Regions from separate parts of the Microbulbifer discodermiae genome, predicted to be linked through region 2. Evidence: predicted binding sites of a transcription regulator. Region 2 holds the regulator's gene; the other holds the start of a gene.
What was found. Region 2 encodes sigma-54, which starts transcription at its own class of promoters, with help from an activator protein. Its sites were predicted from a motif close to TGGCACANNNNTTGCNNT; they were not measured.
Positions count from the first base shown of each region.

Region 1: a site for sigma-54 is predicted at 9,105-9,122, ahead of glnA (glutamate--ammonia ligase). Genes of this name have one in related genera too.

Region 1 covers NZ_JBFLAB010000017.1:34,792-50,105, forward strand. The annotation lists gene AB1S50_RS08260 (TonB-dependent receptor family protein) at 1-680, shown strand, start outside; gene AB1S50_RS08265 (GGDEF domain-containing protein) at 748-1,827, opposite strand; gene AB1S50_RS08270 (macro domain-containing protein) at 2,114-2,635, shown strand; gene typA (translational GTPase TypA) at 2,680-4,488, opposite strand; gene AB1S50_RS08280 (TonB-dependent receptor plug domain-containing protein) at 4,729-6,846, shown strand; gene AB1S50_RS08285 (TlpA family protein disulfide reductase) at 6,849-7,343, shown strand; gene thiI (tRNA uracil 4-sulfurtransferase ThiI) at 7,394-8,881, opposite strand; gene glnA (glutamate--ammonia ligase) at 9,222-10,628, shown strand; gene AB1S50_RS08300 (DUF4124 domain-containing protein) at 10,813-11,496, shown strand; gene glnL (nitrogen regulation protein NR(II)) at 11,771-12,868, shown strand; gene glnG (nitrogen regulation protein NR(I)) at 13,011-14,480, shown strand; gene AB1S50_RS08315 (HdeD family acid-resistance protein) at 14,588-15,175, opposite strand.
Region 2 covers NZ_JBFLAB010000001.1:85,089-100,402, reverse strand. The annotation lists gene ptsN (PTS IIA-like nitrogen regulatory protein PtsN) at 1-441, opposite strand, end outside; gene hpf (ribosome hibernation-promoting factor, HPF/YfiA family) at 445-735, opposite strand; gene AB1S50_RS00400 (RNA polymerase factor sigma-54) at 1,344-2,786, opposite strand; gene lptB (LPS export ABC transporter ATP-binding protein) at 3,036-3,761, opposite strand; gene lptA (lipopolysaccharide transport periplasmic protein LptA) at 3,857-4,399, opposite strand; gene lptC (LPS export ABC transporter periplasmic protein LptC) at 4,386-4,952, opposite strand; gene AB1S50_RS00380 (KdsC family phosphatase) at 5,035-5,601, opposite strand; gene AB1S50_RS00375 (KpsF/GutQ family sugar-phosphate isomerase) at 5,617-6,588, opposite strand; gene AB1S50_RS00370 (MlaC/ttg2D family ABC transporter substrate-binding protein) at 6,949-7,599, shown strand; gene AB1S50_RS00365 (BolA family protein) at 7,688-7,921, shown strand; gene murA (UDP-N-acetylglucosamine 1-carboxyvinyltransferase) at 7,935-9,197, shown strand; gene hisG (ATP phosphoribosyltransferase) at 9,305-9,955, shown strand; gene hisD (histidinol dehydrogenase) at 9,945-11,255, shown strand; gene AB1S50_RS00345 (S1C family serine protease) at 11,307-12,455, opposite strand; gene sat (sulfate adenylyltransferase) at 12,615-13,805, shown strand; gene AB1S50_RS00335 (YhcB family protein) at 13,864-14,340, opposite strand; gene zapE (cell division protein ZapE) at 14,821-15,314, shown strand, end outside.

The sequences.
Region 1 (15,314 bases), on a different contig from region 2:
GGGGGTTTGCCCCTCCGGGTGCGGGCTCCAGGGATGGCGTTGGTGCCGAACTCTCCACCAACTATGAATGGGGCACGCGTTTCGATGGCGACGTCGTCAGTGGCGAACTCATCGCATTCTTCAGTGACTATGAAAACACGGTGCAGAATTGTTCTGTGGCAGTCCCCTGTCCCGACGGTGCCGAAAGCGGTACCTTCAGCTTGGGTGAGGCGGAAATCCAGGGTATAGAGGCGTCGCTGCAACATCAGTGGGAGCTGGCCAACAACTGGATAATGCCGTTGCGAGCCACATATACTTACACGGATGCCGAGATCAGCCAGACCAGTGATGCGAGGGACATTCTCGCTGGCGACAATCTGGCCTATCTGCCGGAAAATGTATTTGCGATCACCACCGGTATCGACAGTGGTGCCGCCTGGAGGCTGGATCTCACCGCCGCCTACCAGGACGATATGTGTGTGAATACCCGCTGCAATCGGGCGGGATCGGACGCGTTTGACCGCACCGATGCCCTCTGGATCCTGGATGCCGCTGCGCACTACAGCTTCAGTCAAAGCCTGAATGGCTATGTGAAGATCGACAACCTGCTGGACGAGCAGGAGATCATCAGCCGCAGCCCCGAGGGGGCCAGGGCCAACAGGCCGCGCACCGCCACTCTGGGCGTAAAGTACGTCTTCTGACCACGCCTTGCCGCCAGAAGCGAAAAAGCCACGGTTCACCGTGGCTTTTTTGTTGCGCCGGCCCGGATCAGGTCGCCATAACGCGGTTGCGGCCGCTTTTCTTGGCCCGATACATCCGCGCGTCCGCGGCCGCCAGTAGTTTGCCGTGGGTGGAGTGGCTGCAGTGCCCTTCGGCCACGCCAAAACTGATGGATACACAAACCGGCTGTGGATACCTGCTGCTCAGGGCCTCCACCCTGGCGCGCAGTTTTTCCGCCAGAATACGGCCTCCGCCAAGATTGGTGTTTGGCAGTAGCACCAGGAATTCCTCCCCGCCCCAACGGGCTACGACGTCGCCTTTGCGTGTGTTTCTGCGCAGGATCTCCGCCACATCCCGCAATACCCGGTCGCCGAAGGGGTGGCCGAAGCGGTCGTTGATGGTCTTGAAGTTATCCAGATCACCGATCAGTACCGTGTAGCGCCCCGACAGTTCCCGGTTGCGCCGCTCCATGTTCGACAAAGACTTATAGGCCTGGCGGCGATTGGGCAGGCCGGTGAGTGCATCGGTATTGGCATTGCGTTCCAGTTGCTGGGTCAGGCGGTGTAGCAGCTGCTGGGTCTGGTGACGGCTGCTGTCCAGCAGTGCCGTGAGCGCGGTGAGCGCGCCGAAGACGGCGATAAAACGCACTCGGTAGGCGGTGTCATAGTCCGCCGCCAGCAGCGGAAATTCCGGTGTGAACAGCACCGCCACGGTAACCGCCCCGACCGCTACCAGGGTACTGGTGCCCAATTTGTAGCCATATAGGTTGATAAAGCCGGGCACCAGCATCACCGCCCACATCAGCCCGCTGTTATTCACGCCTCCGGACAGCAGCAGGTAAAAGTACAGTACCAGTAAAAGTACGCCGACCAGGGTGGGGGTTTTCGGGCTCGACCCGGCCAGATGGATAGTGAAATAGGCGGAGAGAATAACGGTTGTCACGGCGAACAGGGCGCCTGCGACCACTATCTCGCCCCGGGTGAGTGCGATAACCCCCATGGCACCGGTGATGGCGAAAGAAAAGATCAGCATATAGCCGGAAGCCTGGATGCGCCGGCGCAACTCCAGTTGCCGCGCCTCTTCGATGGGGTTCTCCGCACCGCTTGAAAAAGGCCCGCTAACCGACACTCTGCACCCCTATTGCAGTCACTCTGTCACCTCTTGCGGTGGTATTTTTATCGTTGTGGTACCAAACGGCGGCGTTTTATCGCCACCCCCGCCATCCTGTGGATGTGGGGCCGCCAGGCATTGCAGCCCAGCGGTACTGAAGGCGCTGTTATAACCCCATGGGGCTTTTGTTTGACGTTATGATAACGACCGCCAGCCAGTATAGGTGCAATCAACGGGGTGCCAAAGCGTTCGCCGGCAATCCACGCCAGCGGGAAACTACCCCCTAAAGGGAATCTGCGGTGCAGTGAGCAACATCCAGCTAATTTGCGGCGATATTCTGACACACGGGGCAGATGCGCTGGTATGCCCGGCACACAAACACCTGATTCGCGGGCGCGGCCTGTCTGCACAGATTTTCGATCGTGCCGGCGCCGGACTGGCGGCTGCCTGTGCCGGCCTGTCGCCCTGCGGCGTGGGCGAGGCCCGCCTGACCCCCGGTTTCGACCTGCCGGTGGCTTTCCTGCTGCATACAGTGACGCCCCAGTGGAGCAGCGGCGATCAGTGGGGGGAGCAGGGCATAACGCTGTTGCGCCGCTGTTACGAGAGTGTGCTGGCGCTGGCGCAGGCGAGAAACCTGCACTCTTTATTATTTCCCGCCCTGGGCGCGGGTACCAACCGTTTTCCCCACCCAGTAGCCGCCCACCAGGCGCTGGCTGCACTGCACGAAGCCGGCGCGGAGTTCGAGCGGCTCACCGTCTGTCTGCACACCCCGGCGGCGCTGGGAGACTGGCGCCGGGTGGAGCGGCGTTTCTACACCGCCGGTTGAGCGGCGGCACTCGCTCTGCGTCCCCGCGGCTGTGGAGGCTTCCTTTATTTCTTCGCCCGCTTGCGCATATTTTCCTGCAGGATCTTCTTGCGCAGGCGCAGATGATTGGGGGTGACCTCCACCAGTTCATCATCCTCAATGAACTCTAGTGCCTGTTCCAGGGTGTGGCGGATAGGGGGAGTCAGGGTCAGGGCCTCGTCGGTACCGGCGGCGCGGATGTTGGTGAGCTGCTTGGCCTTGGTGGGGTTCACCACCAGGTCGTTGCCGCGAGAGTGAATGCCCACTATCTGGCCCTCGTAGATGTCTTCGCCGTGACCCAGAAACAGGCGGCCGCGGTCCTGCAGGGCGTAGAGGGCATAGGCGAGGGTTTTGCCCTTCACCATGGAAACCAGCACGCCGTTGACACGCTTTGCAACCTCGCCCTGCTTCACCGGACCATAGTGGTCGAAGATGCTGGTCATGATGCCGGAGCCACTGGTGAGGGTCAGGAACTGGCTGCGAAAGCCGATCATGCCGCGGGAGGGCACCATAAAGGTCAGGCGCACCCGGCCCTTGCCATCCGGTTCCATATTCTTGAGTTCCGCCTTGCGCAGGCCCAGCTCCTCCATGATCGGGCCCTGGTGCTGCTCCTCGAGGTCGATCACCACCTCTTCGTAAGGTTCGAGGATCTCGCCATCGACCACCTTTTGCACTACTTCCGGGCGGGATACGCCCAATTCGAATCCTTCGCGGCGCATATTTTCGATTAAAACGGAAAGATGCAGCTCGCCACGGCCGGAAACCTTGAATTTATCCGGAGAGTCTCCTTGCTCGACACGCAGTGCAACATTGTGGATCAACTCCTGGTCCAGGCGCTCCTTGATATTGCGCGAAGTAACGAATTTACCGTCCTGGCCGGCAAACGGAGAGTCATTGACCTGGAAGGTCATGCTAACGGTGGGTTCGTCCACACTCAGGGCGGGCAGCGCCTCCGGCCTGTCCGGATCGCACAGGGTGTCGGAGATATTCAGCTCGCCCACACCGGTGATACACACTATGTCACCCGCGCTGGCCTGCTCCACCTCGGTGCGCTCCAGACCCAGATAACCCATCACCTGCAACACCCGGGCTTTGCGCGAGTCGCCATCCCGGTCCAGCACCAACACCGGCTGGTTGGGCTTGAGGGTGCCGCGGGTGATGCGGCCTACACCAATAACACCCACATAGCTGGAGTAGTCCAGGGCGGAGATCTGCATCTGGAAGGCGCCGTTGGGATCCACTTTAGGGGGCGCCACCTTGTCCACGATCATCTGGAACAGGGGCGTCATATCATCGGCCATATCCGTATCATCGAGGCCCGCGATTCCGTTCAGAGCAGAGGCGTAGATGACCGGAAAGTCCAGCTGTTCATCCGTAGCACCGAGGCTGTCAAAGAGATCGAACACCTGATCCATAACCCAGTCGGGGCGGGCTCCGGGGCGGTCGATTTTGTTGATCACCACTATGGGATTGAGGCCCTGCTCGAAGGCTTTCTGGGTTACGAAACGGGTCTGTGGCATTGGGCCGTCCACAGCATCTACCAGCAGTAACACCGAGTCCACCATGGACAGGACCCGCTCCACCTCGCCGCCAAAGTCGGCGTGCCCCGGGGTGTCGACGATATTGATACGGTAGTCGCGCCAGCGGATCGCAGTGTTCTTGGCCAGGATAGTAATACCCCGCTCGCGCTCCTGGTCGTTCGAATCCATCACCCTCTCCGCGTCCGCGTTGCGGCGGTCCAGAGTGCCGGACTGTTGCAGCAGTCTGTCTACCAGGGTGGTTTTGCCGTGGTCGACGTGGGCGATGATCGCGATGTTGCGCAGATTGTCTATCACAGGGGGAACCTCTAGAGGGTGAAGCCCGGCCGGGTCCCGGACCGCCGTTAAAGGCGGAAGCGAGCCGGTGGCGCGGCCAAAGCGCGCGATTATAGTGAGGATATATAGCAATTGGGAGGAGTTTCGGGCCCTTGGCCGGCCTGGCCACAGAGGGCGATGGCTTATTGATTGTAATAGCAAATACAAACTATTATCATTTGCAGGTAAGAAAAATATCAAAATGGAGATCTCAAACCCCCTATGGCTTTTTATTATCGCTCCCTGCTGCCAGTGATCCTCACCACCACCCTGCATCCTGCTGTCGCCTCTGATTCCCCGGCCGGCCTGGCGCCGAGCGAAAAAATGGAAGAAACGGTGGTGGTAGGCGTGCGCCAGCGCCTATACGAAGCCGGTACACTGCTGAATGCCATTCAGAAAACCGAAGTGGTGGACGAAACCCTGATCAAGGCCATGCAGGCGATCAATCTTACCCAGGCCATTGAAAAATCCCCCGGCGTGCGGGTTTCGAATGAATGTTCCATGTGCGGCGTCAAGCGCATTATGCTGAACGGCATGCGCGGAGAGCATTCCACCATCCTCACCGATGGTATTCCCCTGCACACCATGATGGCCGGCTACTATGCGGTGGATGCCCTCGCCACCACCGGTGTGGAGCGCATAGAGGTGGCTCGCGGTGCCGGTGCCTCGCTGCTGGCACCGGAGGCCATAGGCGGCACCATCAATGTGATCTCCAAGGAGCCGCAGGAAACCGGTCTGAACGTCAACGCCTCCCGGGAGGATAACGACAGCTTCTTCGTCGGTATCATGGGCGGCCATGTCAGCGATGACGATCGCACCCGTACAAGCCTGGTATACCAGGGTGACAGGCACCACCAGATGGACAATGATGGCAACGGCGTCAGCGAAGCACCGTTGCAGGAAAACACCAGTTATGTGGGACGCGTCTCCCATGATTTCAGTGGGCGCGACAATCTGGTACTGCGTCTGGCATACACTGACTCCACTATATTCGGCGGCCCCCAGGACTATTCTATCGGCTCGGTGCTGCGGGGTTTTGATGGGTTGGAATCCGAGCACCTGTTCGAGAATGACGATGTACGGGCTGAGTACATCGGCAAGCCCTGGGAAACCACTGAGTGGATAGATACACAGCGCACCGAGATCTCCGCCAACTGGCTGCGGGAACTGAGTGAAAAATTCAATACCAGCGTTACTCTGGCCTGGTCCGAACACCAGCAGGATTCCTTCTACGAGGGGTTTGACTATGCCGCCAGGGATCGCCTGTTTTACGTGGATTCGCGCAACAACCTGATACTGAATGAGACCCACACGCTTACCTTCGGTGCGGATTTACGCGATGAGATAATGCGCTCCGATTCCTTCGCAGGTAGCCTGAGCGCCGACTATGTGGAGGACAGCTTCGACTATCGCACCGGTGGCCTCTACCTACAGGACACTTGGCAGGCGTCGCAGAAACTTGAGGTATCCGTAGCTGTGCGCCTCGACAGGGTCAGCGCTGACTTTGTGGCTGAGGAAAAACCCGGTACTGAGATTGAAGAGACGCTGCTAGCTCCGCGGATCGATATGCGCTATCTGCACAGCGACCAATGGACATCGCGTTTGGCTTTGGGTCGCGGCTATCGCGCACCTCTGTCTTTCTTTGAGACGGACCACGGTATCCTCGATGCCGGCGATGGTTTTGCCATCGACATCGAAGAGTTAGAAAAATCCCTCTCCACCACCTATGCGTTGAGTTACGCGGGTGAGCGTCTCAATGGCACTCTGTCCCTGGCGCGCACAGAGGTAGAGCACCTGGCGGCCCTGGGCGAGACCGAAAGAGGCGTACCGCTGCTGACGCAAATGGCGGAAACCGCCGTCGTCTCCGCCGGCGATATCAGTCTCGGCTATACGCTGAGCGACACCCTAAAGGTCAGCACCACGCTGGAAAACTACGTCTACGACCGGGTATTCAAAGAGTCCTATGCCATTGCCCCCATCGAACAGCGCGCACTCTTGAGCCTGGACTATGGCAGTGGTCCCTGGATGGTGTATGCCAGCGCCAGCTGGATAGGTGCGCGAAACCTGCGCGACTATGGCTATGAGGGTTACAACCGCCTGGGTGGCGCGTTGAAGAGCCAGAGGGCGGAGGCCTACTGGACCCTGGACATAAAGGTGGGCTACGACGTTAGTGAAAACCTGAATGTCTATGTCGGTGGCAATAACATCACCGATTACACCCAGGTGAACGATGCTGAAACCCCACTGTTCTGGGACGCCGGTGGCGCTTACGACGTGGCTTATATCTACGGCCCACTGCGCGGGCGCGAGATATACATGGGTCTCGACTGGAGCCTGTAACAGTGCGCGCGCTGTTGGTGTCGCTGATGCTGTTCCCGACCGCTCTCCCGGGTGTGGCGAGTGAAGCTAGGTTACTGGATATGGAGTTGAGGAGCCTGGCCGGCCCCGCGCGGGCCAGTCTTGCGCAGTATCGTGGTCTGCCGGTGCTGATGGTGTTTTTTGAGCCCGAGTGCCCCTGGTGCTTCCGTCAGGTCAGGACCCTCAATCGGCTTTTGGCCCGTTGCCCCGGTCAGTTCCAGCCCCTGGCGGTGGGCACCAACGGTGCCCGCCGGGCACTGCTGGCAGAATATCGCAGGCTGCGCCCCAACTTCCCCGCTTTCCAGATAAGTGGCGAACTGTTAGATAAAGTGGGCTCCATCCCCGCCACGCCTTTCACCCTGCTTATTGACCGCGACGGCCTGCCCGCTGGCTGGTTGCGGGGTTTTGTGCCTGGGGAAAAGTTGCAGCCGGTGTTGGCAAGGCGGCTGGAGGTTACCTGCGACGGCCAATCCAGCTGACCCCTGATAGTTTGGCGGAGAAGGGGCGCCGTGGATTGTGGGCAGGCACCTCAGGTTTGCTCCCGATCTGACCCGGGGACGCTTTTCTCCGGTCGGTAGACCCCCACATTGCGGTAGCCCTCGTCCAGTAGATGGGAGGCGTGCAGGCGACTCATCACGCCGCGCGCGCAATACAGCAAATATTCTCGCTCAGGGTCCAGCTGGGCGAAGCTGCGATTGAGGCGGTAGAAGGGGATCACCTGCACCTCGCGGTGCTCCAGCTCCAGCGGGTCCAGTTCCTCCTCCTCCGGGTGGCGGATGTCGATCACCACGGCGTCGCCCGGTTCCGAGCGGATCTCCACTTCCGGCGCCTGACCGTCCACTTCCTCGATCACCTGGTCGATGTTCTGGATGTTGCGGTCGGCGATGGCGCGGTCGAGGATCGCAAAATCGAAACGGTTTTCCTCCGCTTCCACCTTTTCAATCTTGGCGCGGGTCGTGGGCTTTATGGAGATGACGCCACAATATTCGGGAATCTGTGCGGTGAACGCTTCGGTGCCGATTGCCCGGGAGGTTTTGATGATGTCGGATTTGTCACTGGTGACCAGCGGTCGCAGTACCAGTGTGTCGGTGACCCTGTCGATCACCGCCAGATTCTTGAGGGTCTGGCTGGATACCTGGGCGATGGCTTCGCCGGTTACCACGGCGTCCACCTCCAGCTCCCGGGCGATGACACTGGCAGCCCGCAACATCATGCGCTTTAGAATTACCCCCATATGGGAATCGTCCACCCGCTCCAGAATCTCCGCCACCACCTGGTCGAAGGGCACAGTGACGAAACGCACCCGGTGGGAGGCCCCGTATTTGTTCCACAGGTAGTAGGCTACCTCCTTGACACCCAGCTCGTGCTGGCGGCCCCCCAGATTGAAAAACAGGAAATGGGTGCGGATACCGCGCTTCATGGTCAGGTAGCTGGCCACGGTGGAGTCGAAGCCTCCCGATATCAGGGATAACACCGGGTCCTGAGTACCCAGGGGAAAGCCGCCGAGTCCGGGGTGCTGCTCTTCGACCACGTTGAGCTTGTCGTGGCGAATTTCCAGCTTCACGGTAATATCCGGGTTGCGCAGCTTTACTCCGGCCGCCTCTGTGTTCACGTTGAGGCCGCCGCCCACATACTGCTCCACATCCAGGGATTTGAAATCGTGCTGGCCGGTGCGTTTGACACGGACACAGAAAGTTTTGTCTTTCAGGGCAGGGCCCCACACCGACAGGGTCTTGCGGTAGATATCCTGCAGGTCGCCCAGGGGAAACTGGCGCACGCGGGAATAGTTGGCGATGCCGGGGGTGTGGGAGAGCACCGCCTCTATACGATCGCCCAGATGGGCTACGGCGTCCGGGGCGATCACGTCGATCTTCTCCCAGTCCTTGCGCACCTGGATGCGGTCATCCAGGGGCCGCAGCAAACGCTGTAGGTTGTCCTTGAGCTGGCGCGACATGCGTTTGCGCACCGGATTGCTCTTGATGGTGATTTCGGGGAAAAACTTAACGACAAAGTGCATGGGGTCTGGCCGGATACCGCGGTTGCTGGGTAAGCGTCACATTATAAACCAGAGCAGTGCAACGGGGCGGCGCCCCCTTCTTGTGCATTTGCGGAACAAAGAGCGCCATTTTGGTGCGTCGGCCGGTGGCTGCCTGTGGACTTTGCACCTATTCTGCCCAAATCATTGCGCGCTGGTGGACGATGGCTGCGGTATAGAGGGTGACTATGTCACCGCCCCAGCTTGGCACACTTTTTGCTCTTATCTGCACAGGGAATAGGCACACTAGAACAGTTTCGGAGCAGGCGCCAATCGAAGCGCTGTAGCGGTCGGATAAATTTTCAAAACCCGGAGGACGGTAATGTCAGCGAAAACGCTCGGTTTGATTAATGAGAATGAAGTTAAGTGGGTAGACCTGCGCTTCACAGATACCAAGGGCAAGGAACAACATGTTTCCATCCCTGCGGCGGAAGTCAACGACGATTTCTTCGAAGAGGGTAAGATGTTCGACGGCTCCTCCATCGCTGGCTGGAAGGGTATCAACGAATCCGACATGATCCTGCTGCCGGTTGACGAAACAGCTTTCCTGGATCCTTTCACCGATGAAAGCACAGTGATCATCCGCTGTAACATCGTGGATCCGATCACCGCCCAGGGCTATGAGCGGGATCCGCGCTCCATCGCGCTGAGAGCTGAGGAATACTTGAAATCCACCGGTCTGGGTGACACTGTGTTGTTCGGTCCGGAGCCGGAGTTTTTCGTCTTCGACGACATTACCTGGGGTGCCGAAATGGGCGGCGCCTTCTACAAGATAAACTCTGAAGAGGCGGCCTGGTCTTCCGGCCACCACTATGCCGAAGGCAATATCGGACACCGGCCTGGTGTCAAAGGCGGATACTTCCCGGTGCCGCCGGTAGACTCGCTACACGATGTGCGCGCCGCCATGTGTTCCGCCATGGAGCAAATGGGTCTGCGGGTGGAAGTGCACCACCACGAGGTGGGCACCGCCGGCCAGTGTGAAATCGGCGTTGCCGCCAACACTCTGACCAGGAAGGCGGACGAAGTGCAGATCCTCAAGTACGCCGTACACAACGTCGCCCACGCCTACGGCAAGACCGCCACCTTTATGCCCAAGCCGCTGGTGGGCGACAATGGTTCCGGCATGCATGTACACCAGTCCTTTAGCAAGGATGGTGTGAACCAGTTCGCCGGCGATGCCTATGCCGGCCTGTCGGAAACAGCCCTGTTCTATATCGGCGGCATTGTGAAGCATGCGCGCGCCCTCAACGCGCTGTGCAACGCCTCCACCAATTCCTACAAGCGCCTGGTACCCGGCTTCGAGGCACCGGTGATCCTGGCCTATTCCGCGCGCAACCGCTCCGCTTCGATCCGGATTCCGTTCGTATCCTCGCCAAAAGGCAAGCGTATCGAAACCCGCTTTCCGGATCCCACCGCCAACCCCTACCTGGCCTTCGCCGGGCTGCTGATGGCGGGCCTGGATGGTGTCAGGAACAAGATCCACCCGGGCGATGCGGCGGACAAGGATCTGTACGATCTGCCACCGGAGCAAGTGGCGGAATTCCCCACGGTTGCTGCCAGCCTGGAGCAGGCGCTGGATGCCCTGGACCGGGATCGCGCTTTCCTGACCGAGGGCGGTGTGTTTACCGACGATGCCATCGACGCCTACATCGAACTGAAGCGCGAAGAGGTAGAGCGCCTGAACATGACCACCCACCCGGTGGAGTTCGATATGTACTACTCCGTTTAGGGAATCTCGGAGACTTTTCCTTAGCCCGTGCCGTCTGGCACGGGCTTTTTCTTTGCAGGTAAACTAGCAGGTTGTTGAAAAAGCGTTTTTCAACAACCTGCTAGGCTTTTTTAACCCGGCAACGCAATATTGCCGGGTTAATAAGGGGCCTTGGGATGGTCGATTACCGCACTGAGGAGTGTCTATGAAGAAGCTCTCATCTTTTCCCGCGTGGTTACTTGCGGCAGCCTGCAGTTGCGCGCTGGCCGGTGGTTCGGGCCTCGATGAGAGTGATGGCGGGGACACATCAGCTGGGGCTATTTATAAAACCGTCGGTCCCAATGGAGAGGTGGTGTTCACAGATACCCCGCCTGTGGATGGTAAATCCGAGCGGGTACAGCTGGGGCCCATCAATGTGCAGCCTATCTCCCTGCCGAAACCCATCCCCACCCGCAAGCTCTCCCCAAAGGATAAACGCGATCCGGGCGCGGCATACTCCGGCCCGGTCAATGTCACTATAGTGAGCCCCGCCAGCGGTGCCACCATCCCGCCGGGCCAGCGCTTCATTGTCCTGCAGGTGGCTATTGATCCGCCGCTGCCTCAGGGGCACCGCTTCTATGCTGTGGTGGATGGCCAGCGTTGGCGCGGCAGTTCCTCTGGCACCAGCCTGGATATCTCCGCGCTGGAGCGCGGTAGTCACAGTGTCCAGGCACTGCTCACGGACCCCTCAGGCAAGTTGCTGGCGCGCTCGCAGACGATCATGATCTACGTCAAGCGGCCCGGTGACCAGGTACCGGAGTTCGGCGCCCCTCAGGCCACCCCGGCTCCGCAGGCCCCTGCCGCACCGGGCCTGGTGCCCAAGAAGCCATCCCGCAGAGACGGTCGCTAATCACTGCTTGGGGTCCCCGCTAGCCGTTACCGATTGCCGCCGGTCGCTGTGGCAATCAACTCCCACTACCATGCACTGTATTTTTTTTGTCCGACGCACCATAATGGTGCGTTCGGTGGCGGGGCACAGCCGCGCTGCCCGCCATCAATCCGCCGTTAGCCACTATGCGCCATTTTGGTTGGTTTCTTGCAAAGGCACTTGGGGTGGTTCGATTTAAAGTGATACTCGCGGGTGGCCATATGGGGCGGTCCGCCCGCGACCTGGAAATTCTCCTATGCTCGACGATTCCCAGCTGCGCCAGCTTTTAGACAACCTGAACTCCGCCGTAGTGGTACTGGATGGGTGTCTGCGGCTGCGCTATCTGAACGCCGCCGCCGAGGATCTGCTGGCTGCGTCCAGAGTGCGGGTCTTTGGCCTGCCCCTGGAGAGCCTTGTGCGCGAATCCGACGAGGCCGTTCAGGCGCTGCGGGAGGCGCTGATACAGGGGGAAAAGTACACGGTGCGCCGTGCCCGCTGGCATTTGCACAACCAGGAGGCGCGCACCGTGGACTATTCCGTAAGTCCGCTGGTGGAGTTGGGGGTGTTGCTGGTGGAGGTGCAGCCCATGGACCGGCTGTTGCGCATTGCCCGGGAGGATGCATTGATCAGCGCTCAGGAGACGACCCGCAATCTTGTCCGGGGCATGGCCCACGAAGTGAAAAACCCCCTCGGTGGTATTCGCGGGGCTGCGCAGTTACTGGGCAGAGAGTTGCCGGATCCGGGCCTTGTCGAGTACACCCAGATCATCATCGACGAGGCCGACCGGCTGAGAAACCTGGTGGATCACCTGCTGGGGCCTAACAGGCCCGTCCACCGGCAAGCCACCAATGTGCATGAGGTATTGGAGCGGGTGGCCCACCTGGTGGAGGCGGAATGCGGTGGAGAGCTGGCCATCCGCCGCGACTATGACCCCTCCATACCGGAGGTGCCCGCCGACCGCGAACAACTGATTCAGGCGCTGCTGAATATCGGCCGCAATGCAATGGAGGCAATTGGGGACAGTATCGGGCTTGCCGCCGGAGAGCTGGTGCTGCGCACCCGGGTACAGCGCCGGATCACCATTGGCAAGCGGTGTTGGCCGCTGATTTGCTGTATTGAAATTGAAGACAATGGCCCCGGTATTGCAGAGGAAATCCGCGAGCGTATTTTCTATCCCATGATCTCCGGGCGCGCGAAGGGCTCCGGGCTGGGTCTGTCGATTGCACAGAACATCATCAATCAGCATGCGGGACTGATCAAGTGCGACAGCGACCCTGGGCGGAGTGTGTTTCAGGTCTGCCTGCCCCTGGATATGGAATTATTAACCCGGCAACTGGATACATTGCCGGGTTAATGCGGCACCGGGATGCGCCGCCAACGAGCGGAGACCGGCGCAAGCGCTTCGGGAAATTGCGCAGCTTTTTGAGGGCGACAATCCAATCGATGAGGGATCACCTGTTGGGTTGCCGGGTTACGAGTGACTGGTGGGAGTGACCATGGCTGTGAGCAATCGCGTGTGGATTATTGACGACGACCGATCAATACGCTGGGTGTTGGAGCGCGCGCTGGGCCGCGCCGGAATTGAAACCCGGTGTTATGACAGCGGCGATCGCGCTCTGGACGATTTTTATCGCGAAACCCCCGACGCGGTGTTGTGTGATATCCGCATGCCGGGCACCGATGGTTTCAGGTTGTTGCAGCGTTTCCAGGTGGAGCGCCCCACCCTGCCCATCATCATAATGACGGCGCACTCGGACCTGGACAGTGCCGTGGCCGCCTATCAGGGCGGTGCCTTCGAGTATCTGCCCAAACCTTTTGACGTGGACGAGGTGGTTGCGGTTGCCCGCCGCGCACTGGCCCATGGGCGGGAGGGGCTGTCCGCCGGTGGTGATCCCGGCGAGCGGGCCCTGGGTGGGGAGGCGATTATCGGTGAGGCGCCGGCGATGCAGGAAGTGTTTCGGGCCATTGGTCGCTTGTCCCACTCTAATATCACCGTGCTGATCAACGGTGAATCCGGTACCGGAAAAGAACTGGTGGCACAGGCGCTGCACAACCACAGTCCCCGCAGCGCAAAGCCCTTTGTCGCATTGAATATGGCCGCAATTCCCAGGGACCTGATGGAGTCGGAATTGTTCGGCCACGAAAAAGGCGCTTTTACGGGGGCCACAGTCCGGCGCCCGGGCCATTTTGAGCAGGCGGATGGCGGTACCCTGTTCCTCGATGAGATCGGCGATATGCCCGCGGATACCCAGACGCGCCTGCTGCGGGTGCTGGCGGACGGGGAGTTTTACCGGGTCGGGGGCCATACCCCGGTAACCGTGGACGTGCGCATCATTGCCGCTACCCACCAGGATCTGGAAAAACTGGTGGAGGAGCACAAATTCCGCGAGGATCTGTTCCACCGCCTGAATGTCATCCGGATACAGATTCCGCGGCTGGCGGATCGCCGCGAGGATATTCCGCGTCTGGCGCGCCATTTCCTCGACAGTGCCGCCAGGGAACTGGGGGTGGAAACGAAAGTTCTGCTTGGGGAAACCGAGGACCATCTCTCCGGTCTCGACTGGCCCGGCAATGTGCGTCAGCTGGAAAACACCTGCCACTGGATCACAGTGATGGCCTCCGGTCGCGAGGTGCATATAGAGGACCTGCCTCAGCAGCTGCGCCAGCAGAGCGCCGCGGTGGAGGTGTTGCCGGACTGGCGGCAGGCCCTGTGCCTCTGGGCGGATAAGGCACTGGCGGCGGGACGGCGTGAGATTCTCAATGAAGCGGTTCCCACCTTTGAGCGGACACTGATCGAAATTGCCCTCAAACACACCGGTGGGCGTAAACGCGATGCCGCCGATTTGCTGGGGTGGGGACGCAATACTCTCACGCGCAAGCTAAAGGAACTGGATGTGAAGGATCCACCGGCAGGCGACGCCGAATCAGGTGTAGGAATGTCGATCCCAGCTGGACCCGGAGATTAAACTATCCACTTATTCCTGTCTGATAGCGGTCAACGGCTGTAGAGGCCGAAGCTTTTCCTCCGCAAGGGCACAGTGCCGAGGGCAGGGTCAGTGAATGCTACTCTCGGCTATTCGCTTGTAAGGGCCTTGTTCTGCTTGCGCAGCTTGAATGCCAGCCAGATCATCGGCAGGCCAAAAATGATGGCGTAAGCACCTATCAACCACACCAGTGCCAGGGCGCCGGCGCCGGGACGGAACAGAATCAGCAGGCCGAATATTACCGACAGCACGCCGGCAAGGATCAGCAGCCACTCGTTCTCCAGCTCCTTGCGCAGGCGGATCGCGCCGACTATTTCAAAAATTCCTCGCACCAGTGCCCAGGCCCCGATAATAAGCACCAGAGCCAGTGCAGTGATCTGCGGGTAGAGAAAAGTCACCACCCCCGCCGCCACGCTGATCAGGCCCACGACGATCAGCCACCAGAGCGGCGTCGCCTTGTGGCGGCCCATGGCTGCCGCCACCAGGCCCAGGATCCCGTCCAGTAGTGCGTAGACACCAAATAGAATAACCAGGGTCAATAGGGAGAGGCCGGGCCAGATAAAGGTAAGGATGCCGAAGATCACTGCGCAGACACCGCGCAGTAACATCAGCCACCAGTTTTCCGAAAGTACCTGTATTACCGGTTTGCCGCTGAGGGCGCTTGCTTCGTCGGACATAATCCACTCTCGCAGGATAGAACGATATGCCACTAGTGTAGTTGCCGGTGGAAAAGCTGCCACCGGATGGGGCCATGGAGGCCGCTGACCGCGGCGGCCTCCGCGAGAGTGAACCTCAGGCCCAGGGGCTGCTGCGGGG
Region 2 (15,314 bases):
AATTGCCAGTGCGTACAGCTCGTCGCCACTCTGGGCTCGACGTAATTTGGTTCTAACCCGGCTGTCGCTGAACAGTGCCGCTATCTCGGCCAGGGTTTCCAGGTGCTGTTGCTCGGAGTTTTCCGGCACCAATAGGGCAAACAGCAGGTCGACTGGCTGGCGGTCAGCAGAGTCAAAATCCACTGCTGGGTCGGTAGTACACAGAACGCCAATGGGCCCTTCGCAACCGGGGAGGCGGCAGTGGGGAATTGCCACTCCCTCACCGATGCCGGTGGAACCCAGCCGCTCCCGGGCGATAAGCCGGTTGAACACGGTATCGGCGTCCAGTTGCGGATACTGTTCGGCGATGGCTTGGGCGATGTTCAGGAGCAGCTTTTTTTTGCTGCTTCCCGGCAGTTTGCACAGACTCAGGGTGGGTGAGAGTAATGCTTCCAGGATCATAACTTAGCGGTGCTTGCGCAACTTTTCTTTATGTTTTACCAACTGCCGGTCAAGTTTGTCGGTCAGTGCATCGATTGCAGCGTACATGTCGTCCGCTTCGGAATTGGCGAAGATTTCGGCCCCGTTCACGTGTATCAGCGCTTCGGAGCGCTGAAGCTCCCGCTCGATGGACAGGGTGATCTGGACGCTGGTGATCAAATCGTTGTGGTGGGAGAGCCGTTCCAGTTTTTCACGACAGTAATCGCGCAGAGCCGGGGTCAGTTCCAGGTGGCGGCCACTGATGTTGATCTGCATGGAATTCTCCTCAAAGAGAGTATTGCTTGCTGGCGCTAGCTCCGCCAGGGCGGCAACCCTACTAGGAAGTACGCCAAAATGGAAGGATACACTCAAAGTCGGGGGTTTGGAGATGCGCCGGGTTGATTTATCTGTCGGCGACAGATTGGTGTCTCGAATTGGTGACCCCGGGCCCGGAGCTGTAACCGGGGGTCTTGCAGCTTGGCGGGGCGGGGCGTCCTGAGACAGTGCCACCGCCGGTGGAGACCGTTGCAAGCTTTTGAAAAGTAACCGATTTCGCGTAATCGCACAGGTTTTCAAGGGCGACAATCCAGTCGATAATCTCTCAGCGATTGGGTTTCCTAGGGCCTGTTCACACTACCTGAGTTGGCCCTGTTGTGACAGAAAAGGGGCCAATCGAGGCACGAGGGGAGAAGTTTGGTTGTTCCAAATGAGCGACGAGCAACGAAGAGTGGCGCCTTTTCCGGCACAACCCGAAGGGCTGCCCCTGGTTTCGTGCCTTGCGGCGTTAGAAATTGCTTATGTGGGTCCACCACATTGCGCAATTCCTGCCGTACAGGCCACCAAATCAGTAGCAGCAGGGCCAACTCAGGTAGTGTGAACAGGCCCTAGACCAGTCTCTTGCGCTCGCTGGATGAGGGGATTCCCATGGACTCGCGGTACTTGGCCACGGTGCGGCGGGCCACCTTGACCCCGCTCTGGCCGAGTTCCTGAGCAATTTTATTGTCGGACAATGGCTTGCGGGGTGATTCGGCGTCGATCAGCTTGCGGATGATGGCGCGGATGGCTGTTGAGGATGCCTCTTCCCCGGAATCGGTGCTGACCTGATTGGAAAAGAAGTACTTGAGTTCGAAGGTGCCGCGCGGCGTCAGCATATATTTGTTGGCGGTGACCCGGGAGATGGTCGATTCATGCATGCCGATGGTTTCGGCGATATCCGCCAGGATCATGGGTTTCATCGCCTCCGGCCCCAGTTCAAAAAAATCGCGCTGCCTGTCAACGATACTGGAGGCGACCTTCAGCAGGGTTTCATTGCGGCTCCGCAGACTCTTCAGAAACCAGCGCGCTTCCTGCAGGTTGTCCCGCAGAAAGTTATTGTCGCTGGATTTGTCGGCCCGCCTGATCATGGAGGCATAGTTACCGTTGATTCTCAGTCGCGGCGTGGCTTCCGGGTTCAGTTCCACCAGCCAGCGTTGCTGTTTCCGGGTGACCACCACGTCGGGCACCAGGTACTGGGGCTGATCATTGTCAAATGCGATCCCAGGGTGCGGATTGAGGGTTTGGATCAGCCGTACGACTTCACCCAACTGGGCCTCGCTGAGGCGGGTGCGGCGGCTGAGCTGGCGAAAATCCCGCTTGCCCAGAAGCTGCAGGTGCTCGCCTACCAGGGTCTGGGCCTGTTTCAGCCAGGGGGTGTCTGCCGGTAACTGGCGCAGTTGCAGCAGCAGACACTCGCGCAGATCGCGGGCTCCGCAGCCAGCCGGGTCGAGCTGTTGCACCGTTTTCAGCACCGCCACGACATCGTCGGTGTCGACGCCCAGTGCTGCGCCCAGTTCTTCGACGCTGGAGAGCAGAAACCCGCTGGGAGAGATGCAGTCGATAAGATTTTCCGCGATGCGCTTGTCTTCCACCGAGAGGGTGGTGAGGTTCAATTGCCACAAGAGATGGCTGCGGAGATTGTCGGGGGTGGCATTGCCCTGCTCGGTGGAGAGTTCGTCCCCGGTGTCGAAGCCCCCACTGTAGCTGCCTCCGCCATAGATATCGTCCCAGCGGGTGTCCACCGGCAGCTCGCTGGGGATGTCCTGGCTCCAGTCGCCCTCTTCGGTGGTGCGCTCATCGCTGCTGTCGGTACCCCGCTCGGGCTCCCGCTGCTCCCCGGACCACTCGGAAGGCTCCTCCTGGTCCGCCTCAAGTAGTGGGTTGCTGTCGAGTATGGACTGGATTTCCTGCTGCAGGTCGGGCGTCGACAACTGCAATAGGCGAATGGCCTGTTGCAGCTGAGGGGTCATGGTCAGCTGGGTACCGAGTTTTAGCTGCAGGGACTGCTTCATACCAGGAGTCGCACACTGAGTCGGCGGAGGAATCGTCTTTAGGGAGACGAGGAAGCAGACTAAACTCCTGACTGGTCAATTACAAGCAATAACTGTGCCGCTTGGAATGGGCGAGGGAAAGGCTGGGTAAATATGGGCGCCCCAATGTAATCGGGCCGCGGCAAATCAAGCGTGAGCTACTTGATTTGCCGTGGAGGGGTTGCGGACACGCCAGATTGAGGGAAGCCAGGGAGGGCTTTCGACAACCAGCTAGATGGTAAACTCGTGACCCAGATAGACCTCCCGGACCTGCTGGTTGGCCAGTACTTCCGCCGGAGTGCCGGCGGCGATGATATGGCCCTCACTGACTATGTAGGCGGTTTCGCAGATATCCAGCGTTTCGCGTACATTGTGATCCGTGATCAAGACCCCGATACCGCGATCGCGCAGATGGCGAATTATCTGTTTGATGTCTTTGACGGAGATGGGGTCCACCCCGGCAAAGGGTTCATCCAGCAACACGAAGTCGGGATCCGTGGCCAGCGCGCGGGCTATCTCCACCCGGCGACGCTCGCCACCCGAAAGCGCCATACCCAGGCTCTTTTCGATATGGGTAATATTGAATTCCTGCATCAGTTCACGCAGTTGCTGCAGGCGGTCGGCCCTGCTCAGGTCCCGGCGTGTCTCGAGGATGGCGAGAATGTTGTCGCGCACCGTCAGGCGGCGGAACACCGATGCCTCCTGCGGCAGGTAGCCGATACCCCTGCGCGCCCGGCCGTGCATCGACAGGCGGGTGATATCCAGATTGTCGATCATCACCTGTCCGGCATCGGCCCGTACCAGGCCTGCGATCATGTAGAAGCAGGTGGTTTTACCGGCGCCATTGGGGCCCAACAGTCCCACCACCTGGGAGCTGCTGACGCTTACCGAGACGTCCTGTACAACCTTCCTTTTGTTGTACTGCTTGGCGAGGTGTAACGCTTTCAGCGTCGGCATAGTGTCTTCCACTTACTTCCCACCCGGCTCCTGCAGCGGCACCCAGGGTGCCAGGGGGAGCGGGTCGCAAATTTCTAGGGTAACAGCGCAGGGTGTTACTGGCTTTGGGCTGTATCGTCGGTGGATTGCCCGTTGTTTTGTGTTTCCGGCTTCCAGATCATCTCAACCCTGCCACCGTCGGATTGTCCCTTGGCCTGCATCTGCTCACTGTTGAGATCGTAGTCAATGCGCTCGGCGGCCAGGGTATTGCCGTCACGGTCCACATGGGCACTGCCGGTGAGGAGCAGCTCGGCGGTTTTCACAGTGTATTCGATACGCTGGGCGCGGGCTTTGACCGGGACTGTGCTCTGCGCCATTTGCTGCTGGAAGCGCGCCGGCTTGCCCACCGCGATCACCCGCCGGATTTTGCCCCCTTCACTCAGGTGGGCTTCGACCCGGTCTGCGTGAATTTGCAGCGACCCCTGGGTGATCACCACATCGCCGCTGTAGATGGTTAGGTTGGTGCCGCCATCGGCGTCCAGATTGTGTGCGAGAATCCTGACCGGCTGTTCCCGGTCTTCCGGCAGTGCCAGTGCCGGCCCGGAAAGCATTGGCAGGGCCGCACACAAGGCCGGCACCAGGTAACTAATCGCTTTCATAGGTACTCTTTACCTCGGAGAGGATTTTCACCCGATTCTCTTTCAACAGTGCGTGCATACCAATGCCTTCCGTTATGCTGGTGCCGGAGGTAATGGTAACAAGTTTGTCGGTCTCGGCGAATTCCTGTTGCGGCAAAACGGTTATGGCCTGGGTCTCCAGCGTCAGGCCGCCTGGCTCGGGTAATTCGTTGATGACCACATCGCCGCTCAGTTCCACTTTCTGGCCGTTATTGTATGCGATGCCCTGTCTGGATTCTGTAAGCCATTTGGGTCTATCGTCCTGATAGAACACGATGCGGGGCTCGGCCAGGTCGGCCTGGTCGCGACGGGCAAACTGAAAATAAGTGATTTGCTCCGCGTTGACTATGTACGCCAGCGCGCCTTCAGTGTCGAAGTGGCGTGTGTGGGCATCGCGAATCACCAGGTCCGCAGCACGGTTTTTCTCCTGCTGGGTGGGCCTTTTGCCCAGCAGTTGCTCCGGGGCACTGTCGGCGTACCAGAGGCTGACGCCAATCAGCGTGGCGAGGATGAACAGCGGCAACCAGCTGCGCATAGGGTTCCTCCGTCAAACATTTTCGCGCCCGGACCCAAAGGTGGCCCCGAGCCCGATGAGACAGCCAATGCGTTATTCTGTCTCACTTTCCAATGGGGGTGTCTGTGTCAATATAGGGGGCCAGGGCGGCTGCGAAAGTGCCCTGCACCCGCATGATCCGGTCGCAGACTTCCCGCACCGCGCCTTCGCCACCCCGGGCCTCGGTGACCCATATTGCTCTCTCGCGCACTGGCGGCGCGGCGTTGGGCACTGCGATGGGGCATCCCACCCGCGTCATTACCGTCAGGTCGGGATAGTCGTCCCCCACATAAGCCATGTCTTCCATCCGACACCCTTCCTGGGCAAACAGTTCGTGCAGGGCAGTGAGTTTGTCTTCGCGGCCCTGGATCAGCTTGTGGACTCCCAGATCATGCGCCCGTCGTTCCACTACACTGCTGCGCCGCCCGGTAATGATGGCCACTTGCACACCGGACTTCTGCAACATTTTGATACCGTGGCCGTCCAGCGTGTGGAAAGTCTTCAGCTCATTGCCATTGTTGTCAAAGTACAGTTTGCCATCGGTCAGCACGCCGTCCACATCCAGTATCAGGTGGTGCACCCTGGACAGCTGGCGTTCAATTTTTTCTTTCGAATTTGTTTTTGAGCTCACGATTTACCGTCCTGATCAGATTACGCCGGCGCGCAGTATATCGTGCATATGCAGCACACCAATGGGATGGTGGGCGTCGTCCTCCACCACCAGTGCTGTAATCCGGTTGTCCTCCATGACCCCGAGTGCCTCGGCGGCGAGAGTGTTGGCCGCGACCGTCTTGGGGTAGCGGCTCATGACTTCTGCCATGGTGGCACTGTCCAGTTCAACCTTGTGGTCGATTACCCGGCGCAGGTCGCCATCGGTAAAGACGCCCAACAGAGTGCCCTGTCGGTCGACCACAGTGGTCATGCCAAAGCCTTTGCTGGTCATTTCGAGCAGCGCCTGGTACAGCGGTGTTTCCGGGAAGACCTGCGGCAATTCGTCGCCGCGGTGCATCACATCCTCGACTTTTAGCAGCAGGCGCCGCCCGAGGGCGCCGCCGGGGTGCGAGAAGGCAAAATCCTGCGCGGTAAAACCGCGCGCTTCCAGCAGAGCCACCGCCAGTGCATCGCCCATGACCAGGGTCACTGTGGTAGAGGAGGTTGGGGCGAGGTTGAGCGGGCAGGCCTCGGTTTCCACCGCAATGTCCAGGTTGACGTCGGCGGCCTGGGCAAGGGGTGAGTCGGCCTTGCCGGCCATGCTGATCAAGGGGGTGCCCAGCCGCTTCAGCAGGGGGAGCAGGGTCAACACTTCCGCGGAGGAGCCGGAATTGGATATGGCGATCACCAGATCGTCGCGTGTAATCATGCCCAGGTCGCCGTGGCTGGCTTCGCCCGGATGCACAAAGAAACTGGGGGTGCCGGTACTGGCGAGGGTGGCGGCGATCTTCTTGCCGATATGGCCCGATTTACCCATGCCGGTGACAATGGTGCGTCCGCGGCACTGTAAAATCTGTTCACAGGCGCGTTTAAAATTCTCGTCGATACGGCTTTCCAGGGCGGCAACCGCGGCATTTTCCATGCGTACAGTGCGGCGCCCCGCCTGCAATATAAGGTCCTGCGTCATTGCGTCACTCCGCGTCGGGTTCTGTTGAGTTTAGAAACATCCTGCGTATACCGTAAATCCCACCTGGCCGCCGACCGGGCCTCCCCAGTGCTAACCTTTAAGGAGGGATCGATGCCACACCGCCCCCGCCACGGGCAAAACCTCCACAGACGTCTACAATAGCCGTGCGTTGAGCGCAGTAGGGTCACGCCAAGGGGGGCGACATGGTATAGTCTGGCGCCGTTGCTGTCAGCTGTGTGGCCGCTCGCATCGCACCCAGGCCGGGTGGGTCGAGCTGCCGGTTATACATCGGGCAGTGGCGTCACGGCACTTTATGGCTCTGTGTGCGTCCAAGGAATGATTTACCAATAGGAGTTTTTTGTGAGTCTGATATCACTGTTCCGCCGCTCGGAGTTCAAGCAATGGTTAAGCGCGTCATGCGTCGCCCTGTTGATTTCCGTCTGGGCGCCTGTCGCCAGCGCGGCCCAGAATCCCTATGCGATGATCGAGGGTGTGTCCCAGAATCTGCTGGGAGTAATCCGTGCCAATGCTCAGTATCTGCACTCGGACCCCCAGCGCTACTACAGCGCTGTGGATAGTGTACTGGCGCCGGTGGTGGATTTCGATTTTATTGCCCGCGGGGTCATGGGGACCTATGCGAAGCAGGCCACGGCAGCACAACGCTCGCGCTTCACCAGTACTTTCCGCCGCGATTTGGTGTCGACTTTCGCCAGGGGCATTGCCAACTTTGGGGATATGGATGTCAGGGTGGTCAACCCCGGCTCCACGCCTACCAAAAGGCGTGTAAACGTGTTGCAGGAAGTGCGCAGCAAGGAGGGGGTCACCAAGGTTTCCTATACCCTGGTGCGCAATCGTGCCGGGCAGTGGAAGCTGATCAACGTGATCCTGAACGGGGTCAATCTGGGTAAGACTTTCCGCAGCCAGTTCGCCCAGGCTATGCAGACCCATCAGGATATCGACAAGGTCATCGCCACCTGGTCAGCCGAGCAGGTGGCCAACACGGTGGGTTGAGTACCGCTTCCGGGTTGCGAGGCTGCGCAACCCGGCAGTTTGCAGTAAACTGGCCCGCTGTCTTGGGCAACTCAAATATTTCCCACCTATGCAAGCCGATGAAATCAAAGCCCTGGTGGAAGGGCACATTCCCGAAAGTCACGCTGATGTCGCCTTCGAGGGCAGCCATCTGGTGGTAACTGTGGTCAGCAGCGCATTTGCAGGCCTCAGCAGGGTAAAAAAACAGCAGCTCGTATACGCGGCCCTGGGCGACAAGATCGCCGATGGCACGCTGCACGCGGTTCAGATGCAGACGCTGACGCCGGAAGAAGCCGGCAAATAGGGCTCGATAGCGAATGGACAAATTACTGATCGAGGGTGGCAACTCCATTTCGGGGACCCTCAAGATTTCCGGTGCCAAGAATGCGGCGCTGCCCATTCTCGCCGCTGCAATACTGGCGGACGGCCCCGTGCAGATACACAATCTGCCGCATCTCAATGACATCACCACCATGCTCACCCTGCTGCGGTGCATGGGTTGCGATGTCACCATCGACGAAAAACTGGGCGTGGAGATAGACCCGCGCTCACTCAACGAACTCACCGCGCCCTACGAGCTGGTCAAGACCATGCGCGCCTCCATCCTGGTGCTGGGTCCGATGCTCGCCCGCCACGGCTTGGCCAATGTGTCCTTCCCCGGCGGCTGCTCCATCGGCAGTCGGCCTGTGGACATTCACCTCAAAGGTCTGGAGGCCATGGGTGCTGAGATTACGGTGGACGGGGGCTTTATCCGTGCCCGCTCCCGGGGCCGCTTGAAGGGCGCCAACATAGTGATGGAAAAGGTGACCGTGGGCGGCACCGAGAACCTGCTAATGGCGGCGGTGCTCGCCGAGGGAACCACGGTACTGCACAATGCAGCGCGCGAGCCGGAGATCGTCGATCTGGCCGAGTTCCTGATTGCTATGGGCGCCCAGATCGAAGGGGTGGGCACCGATACGCTGCGAGTACACGGTGTAGCCAGGTTGAATCCCTGTACCTTCAGTGTAATGCCCGACCGAATCGAGACCGGCACTTTTCTCGCGGCGGCGGCGGCGGCGCGGGGGAAGGTGCGGCTCACACACACCCGCGCGGATATTCTCGATGCGGTGTTGGTGAAGTTCGAGGAGGCGGGTGCGTATATCAATACCGGCGACGACTGGATCGAGCTAGATATGCGCGGCAATCGGCCCAAAGCGGTGAGCTTTCGCACCGCACCTTACCCGGCCTTTCCCACCGATATGCAGTCGCAGTTGATGGTGGTGAATGCGGTGGCCGAAGGCAAGGGGGCGGTGGTGGAGACTATTTTTGAAAACCGCCTGATTCAGGTTCACGAGTTGAACCGCATGGGCGCTGACATCACCCTGGAGGGCAATACAGCTATCGTGACCGGGGTCGAGCGGTTAAAAGGGGCCCCGGTGATGGCCTCCGATCTGCGCGCATCAGCCAGCCTGGTGATCGCGGGTATGCTGGCTGAAGGCACCACGGTGGTCGATCGGATTTACCATATCGACCGCGGCTATGAATGTATCGAGGAGAAGCTGCGGCAACTGGGGGCGAATATCCGCCGCCTGCCGGGCTGACGCCGCCCGGGCTAAAAAGGGGTCCTCGGATGTGGCCAATCGATATCAGCAGGCCAGACACACACGGGCTCCACCGTTTTTTTTCACGCGACCCAGAACAGGACCCCATGCAAATCACCATCGCCCTGACCAAAGGCAGAATCCTTGAGGAAACCCTGCCGCTGCTGCATGCTGCCGGACTGGAGCCGCTGGAAGACATTTCCAAGAGCCGCAAACTCATTTTTCCCACCAATCAGCCAGGGGTCTGTTTTCTGCTGTTGCGGGGCACAGACGTGCCCACCTATGTACAGCACGGCGCCGCCGATATGGGGGTGGCGGGCAAGGATAACCTGCTTGAACATGCGATCGACGGCATTTACGAACCCCTGGACCTGGGTATCGCTCGCTGTCGGCTGATGACTGCGGGTATCCGGGGTGCCCAGCCGCCGCGCGGAAGGATCAAAGTGGCCACCAAGTTTGTACAGAGCGCCAAACGCTACTATGCAGCACAGGGTCGCCAGGCGGACATTATCCAGCTGTACGGGGCTATGGAGCTGGCGCCTCTGATGGGGCTGGCGGATGAGATAGTGGACATCGTGGATACCGGCAATACGTTGCGGGCCAACGGTCTGGAGGCGCGGGACACTATTGCCCACATCAGCAGCCGTCTGATCGTCAACAAAGCATCCATGAAAATGAAATACCAGTCGATCAGCAGTTTGATCGGCAAACTGTCCGATGTGGTGGCAGCGCGCTGGGAGGGGGCGGATGCACAGTGACTTGATTCGCCGCCTGGACGCGGGGGACAGTGATTTCGACGCGCAGCTGGCCCAATTGCTGGCCTGGGAATCGGTTGTCGATTCCCAGGTGGAGCAGATAGTGGCCGACATACTGCGGCAGGTACGCCGGCAGGGTGATGCCGCCCTGATCGAATACAGCAACCGCTTGGACCGCCGCCGGCTGGTCAACGCCGAGGATTTTTGCGTGACCCCAAAGGAAATGGCGGTGGCACTGGGGCGCATTTCCGAGCAGCATCGCCTCGCACTGGAAACTGCAGCCCAGCGGGTACACAGCTATCACCAACACCAGTTACAGGATGGCTGGCAGTACACCGAGGCCGACGGCACTGTTCTGGGGCAGAAAGTTACACCTATGGAGCGGGTAGGGGTCTATGTTCCCGGGGGCAAGGCGAGTTACCCCTCGTCAGTGCTGATGAATGTGATTCCCGCCAAAGTCGCGGGCGTGAACTCGGTGGCCATGGTGGTGCCGGCGCCGGACGATCAGCTCAGTGACCTGGTACTGGCAGCGGCGGCGATCGCCGGGGTGGATGAGCTGTATACCCTGGGCGGCGCTCAGGCCATTGCGGCCCTGGCTTATGGCACTCAAAGCATACGTCGGGTCGACAAGATAGTGGGGCCGGGCAACGTTTATGTTGCCGCCGCCAAACGCGCCGTGTTCGGACAGGTGGCGATCGATATGATCGCCGGGCCGTCGGAGATACTGGTGATCTGCGACGGCGCCACCGATGCGGATTGGGTCGCCATGGATCTGCTGTCACAGGCGGAGCACGATCAGCAGGCCCAGTCCATATTGCTGAGTCCCGACGATAGCTTTCTCGATGCGGTGGCGGCCGCCCTGGAAAGGCTGCTGGCAGAATTGCCGCGGCGGGACATTGCCGGCGCCTCCCTGGCGCGGCGGGGTGCCCTGATCTCTGTGGATTCCATCGAATCGGCCATCGCGCTGGCCAACCGCATTGCTCCGGAGCACCTGGAGGTCTCGGTGGACAACCCGCAGCAGTATCTGCCGATGATCCGCCATGCCGGGGCAATATTCCTCGGCCGCTATACTGCGGAAGCACTGGGGGACTATTGCGCCGGGCCCAGTCATGTGCTCCCCACCAGCGGTACCGCGCGTTTTTCATCACCGCTGGGCGTGTACGATTTTCAGAAGCGCAGTTCAATCATCTGCTGTTCGCCCCAGGCTGCGGATCGGCTCGGGCGGGTCGCCGGCACTCTGGCCCGGGGCGAGGGCCTGGAGGCTCACGCGCGCTCGGCGGAGTACCGATTCAGGAAAGAGTAGCGCTAGTGTCAACAGGCCCTTGGCGGTGCTGATTGGTGTTCGACCGGACCTTTAGGTGCGTTTTTCCGACTGGGGCATTTCCGATACGGTGACTTCCACCGTATTGACGGCGCCCTCGCGCATAAAGGTAATCGAAACCGTATCTCCGGGGCGCAGGGTCGCCATAGCGGCGGCGCCGCGTCTGCCATCGTTGATCGGCAGGCCGTCGATATGGGTGATCACATCTCCCGGCTTCAGTCCCGCCCGGTGTGCCGGACCCTGGTTGTAGATTCCGGTCACGATGACCCCGTGGGTGGACGTGAGATTGAAAGCGCGCGCCACTTCCGGGGTGACTCCACTGGCCTCTATGCCGAGCCAGCCTGGCACCACGCGGCCGTACTCAATAATGTCCTGCATGATTTTTAAGGCGATATTTGCCGGTATGGCAAAGCTGATACCGCCGGCGTAGCTGGACTGGTTGAGAATGGAGGTATTGATACCCAGCAGGCGGCCGTGGGCGTCCACCAGTGCTCCGCCGGAATTGCCGGGATTCACTGCCGCATCGGTTTGCAGGAAGTTTTGCAGGTAGCCGCCGGTACCATTGCTACCCAGTTTGACGTTGCGTGCGCCTGTGGCACTGATAATGCCCTGGGTCACGGTCTGCCCCACCCCAAAAGGGTTGCCAATGGCCAGTACCACATCGCCGACCTGTGCGTGTTCCGGATCTCCCACCTCGATAGAGGTGAGTTGCGGCAACTCCACCTTGAGCACCGCCAGGTCAAAATCCGCATCGCTTCCCACCAGCTCCGCCTGTGCCTCGCGTCCATCCGCCAGCAGTACGACGATGGCATCAGCTTGGTTGACCACATGGTGATTGGTGAGGATATATCCCCGGTCGCTGACGATAACGCCAGAGCCCAGGTTGGATTGCAGCCGTTGTTTTTGCGGTGGGTTCATGCTGTTGAACAGGCGTCGAAACAGCGGGTCATTAAACAGCGGGTGACTCCGCTGGGGTATGGCAGTGCGGGTGTAGATGTTCACCACCGCGGGCCCAGCCCGGTCGACCGCATCGGCGTAGGAGACAGGCCCCTGCCACTGGCTATCGCCTGGATCGACGTCGACGTCGCGCAGTTGCGGGAACACCAGCAAGGCTGCTGCGGCCAGGGCCAGGCCAATGGCCGCGGGGATTGCCCAGTCTTGCAAAAATCGTTTCAGGGACACAGGTAACTCCTAGATTTGTGTTTATTATACGGTTTTCCGCCGCGTGCGCACCGGCGGCCTCTGTCCTGCGCCGCGCCCCTTGGGCGGTGGACGCGAATCCGTATAATGGCGGCTGCAAAATCCCGCTAATTTCGTCTAGCTCTCAGTTTGGAGACCTCTATGTCCCTGGTTCGCCCCCACGGCAGCGCCGAGCTGCAACCCAGATTCGTCTACGACAGCGAAAGGCACCACCAGCTGGCGCACGAGGCCGAATCCCTGCCGTCCATAGTGGTCAGCTCAGCTGCGGCTGCCAATGCGGTAATGCTGGGTGCTGGCTACTTCAATCCTCTGCATGGGTATATGAATCTTACGGACGCCCTGAGCGTTGCCGAAACGCTGCGCACTGAGAACGGACTCTTCTGGCCGGTACCGGTCCTCAATATAGTGCGGGATGCCAGCGCCATTGCCGGTGCCGGGCGTATTGCGTTGCGCGACCCCCGGGTGGAGGGGCACCCGGTGCTGGCAGTGATGGAAGTGCAGGGAATAGAGTCGATTTCCGAGCGGCAGATGGACGACATGGTCGCACAGGTGTTTGGTACCCGGGACGAGGGGCACCCGGGCGTGGCCAACTTCAGGTCCTCCGGTCGCCAGCTGATTTCCGGGCCCATCGAGGTATTGAATTTCAGCTATTTTCAGAATGACTTTCCGGATACCTTCCGCACCGCGGTGGAAATTCGCAACGAGTTCATCGAGCGCGGCTGGAGCAAGGTGGTGGCCTTCCAGACCCGCAACCCCATGCATCGCGCCCACGAAGAGCTGTGCAAGATGGCGATGGAGGGTGTGGACGCAGATGGTGTGCTGATCCACATGCTGCTGGGACAGCTCAAATCCGGCGATATCCCCGCTCCGGTTCGCGATGCCTCTATTCGCAAAATGGTGGAACTCTATTTCCCCGCCAATACCGTGATGGTGACCGGCTACGGTTTCGACATGCTGTACGCCGGCCCGCGGGAAGCGGTGCTGCACGCGGTGTTTCGCCAGAACTGTGGCTGCAGCCACCTGATTATCGGGCGCGACCACGCCGGTGTTGGCGACTACTACGGGGCCTTCGATGCCCAGTCCATCTTCGATGACAGGGTGCCGGAAGGCGCGCTGGAAATTGAAATTTTCCGCGCCGACCACACCGCCTATTCGAAAAAGCTGAACCGGGTGGTGATGATGCGCGATGCGCCGGATCACAGTAAGGAAGACTTTATACTGCTGTCCGGCACCAAAGTGCGTGAAATGCTGGGTGACGGGATTGCGCCGCCCCCGGAGTTTTCCCGCCCGGAAGTGGCGAAGATCCTGATGGATTACTACCAAAGCCTGTAGCGGGCTCTAATTTACCGCCCGCCGGGCTCCCGCGGGCGCGTATCTACCGGGGTTGCTGTCAGCGGCTAACACCGGTCTCGGCGGCATCGGTGTTTTCCAGCCCCGCCATAGCCTCTTTGTCCAGGCCGAAATCCTCAGCCAGGGTTCCTTTCGCGCCGGGTTCTTTGGGGGCCCAGTCCCGCGGTGGGACCACATCGCGGAGACTTTCGTCATTGTCGCTCAGTTTGCCGCTGCCGGCCTCCAGCATCTGCCGGCCAATATCCTGACTGGAAAGCCGCACTGCGCTGTTGGCCAGGTATTCGTGTACTTCGCGGTAGCTTTTAGTCAGGTTGTGAACCAGTTGTGCAGTCTGGTCGAAGTGTTCATTGACCTGCAACTGGAAATCCTCCAGCTTGCTGTTGGCCTCGCTCAGGCGCAGCTCCAGTTCCTGGGTGCGATCTGTACCGCCGCGGCCGCGGTTGGCGAGAAATGCAAGTATGGCACCCAGTGCCAGACCGACGACGCCAACCAGGATCAAAACCGATGTAGAGTGCACTGATACTTTCTCCTCGACTGTTAACCCGGCCATCTGACAGGCTTTTGGGGCCTGCCGGGTTACTGCTCCTGACGTAGTGCTGTAGCCGCGCGGATTGTCCGTTTTTCCAGGCTGGCGCGACAGCCCTTAGTATACGCGATTCCACCTCCCGCGTCGGCCGCGCTGTCGGGTTGCCGCCTGAAACCGCCTAAATATCAACGCGGCAGCTGAATAGACTGCCGGGCTAGTGTGGCTCAAGGGCGTACCCTTGCCGGTCGGAGCCCGTCGTAACTCATTGAAAAACATGAGATTCTACGTAATTGTTCAAGTTTTCAAGGAGGACAATCCGGTAGGTGTCAAGGGTTTCCAGCTCAGGGCCACCTATTATTGCCCGGTTAATAAGTGGCCAGGTGCTGACCGTAGCCAGAGGCGGCGGGGGCTAGCGGTTTGCGGCACGATTTTGGTAGAGTGCCGTCGCCTCCACTCTCAGTTCAGTAGGTCATGTCTCCAGTCGAAGTAGTACCCTTCACACCCATGCAGCGCTATCAGTGCGATCTGGCGCGCCCGGACTTTGTCGCCGATCCGGCCCAGAGGGTGGCGCTGGGGGAGCTGCAGGATCTCTATGAGCGCCTGTTGGCAGCCCGCGCGCCAAAGGGGGTTGTTGCGCGCTTGAGAAAGCTATTGGCGCCACGTCCGGCTGCACAGAAAGGGTTGTACCTGTGGGGTGGCGTGGGCCGCGGCAAAACCTACCTGATGGACACCTTTTATGAATCCCTGCCGTTCCCGGACAAGTGCCGTACCCACTTCCACCGTTTCATGCGCGATGTGCACCGGCAGCTGCAGCGCCTGGGTGGGGTAAAAAACCCCCTGGAGAGGGTGGCCGAGGACATTGCCAGGGATGCCCGGGTAATCTGTTTTGACGAGTTCTTTGTATCGGATATTGGCGATGCCATGATTCTGGCGAACCTGCTGGATGCCCTGTTTCGCCGCGGTGT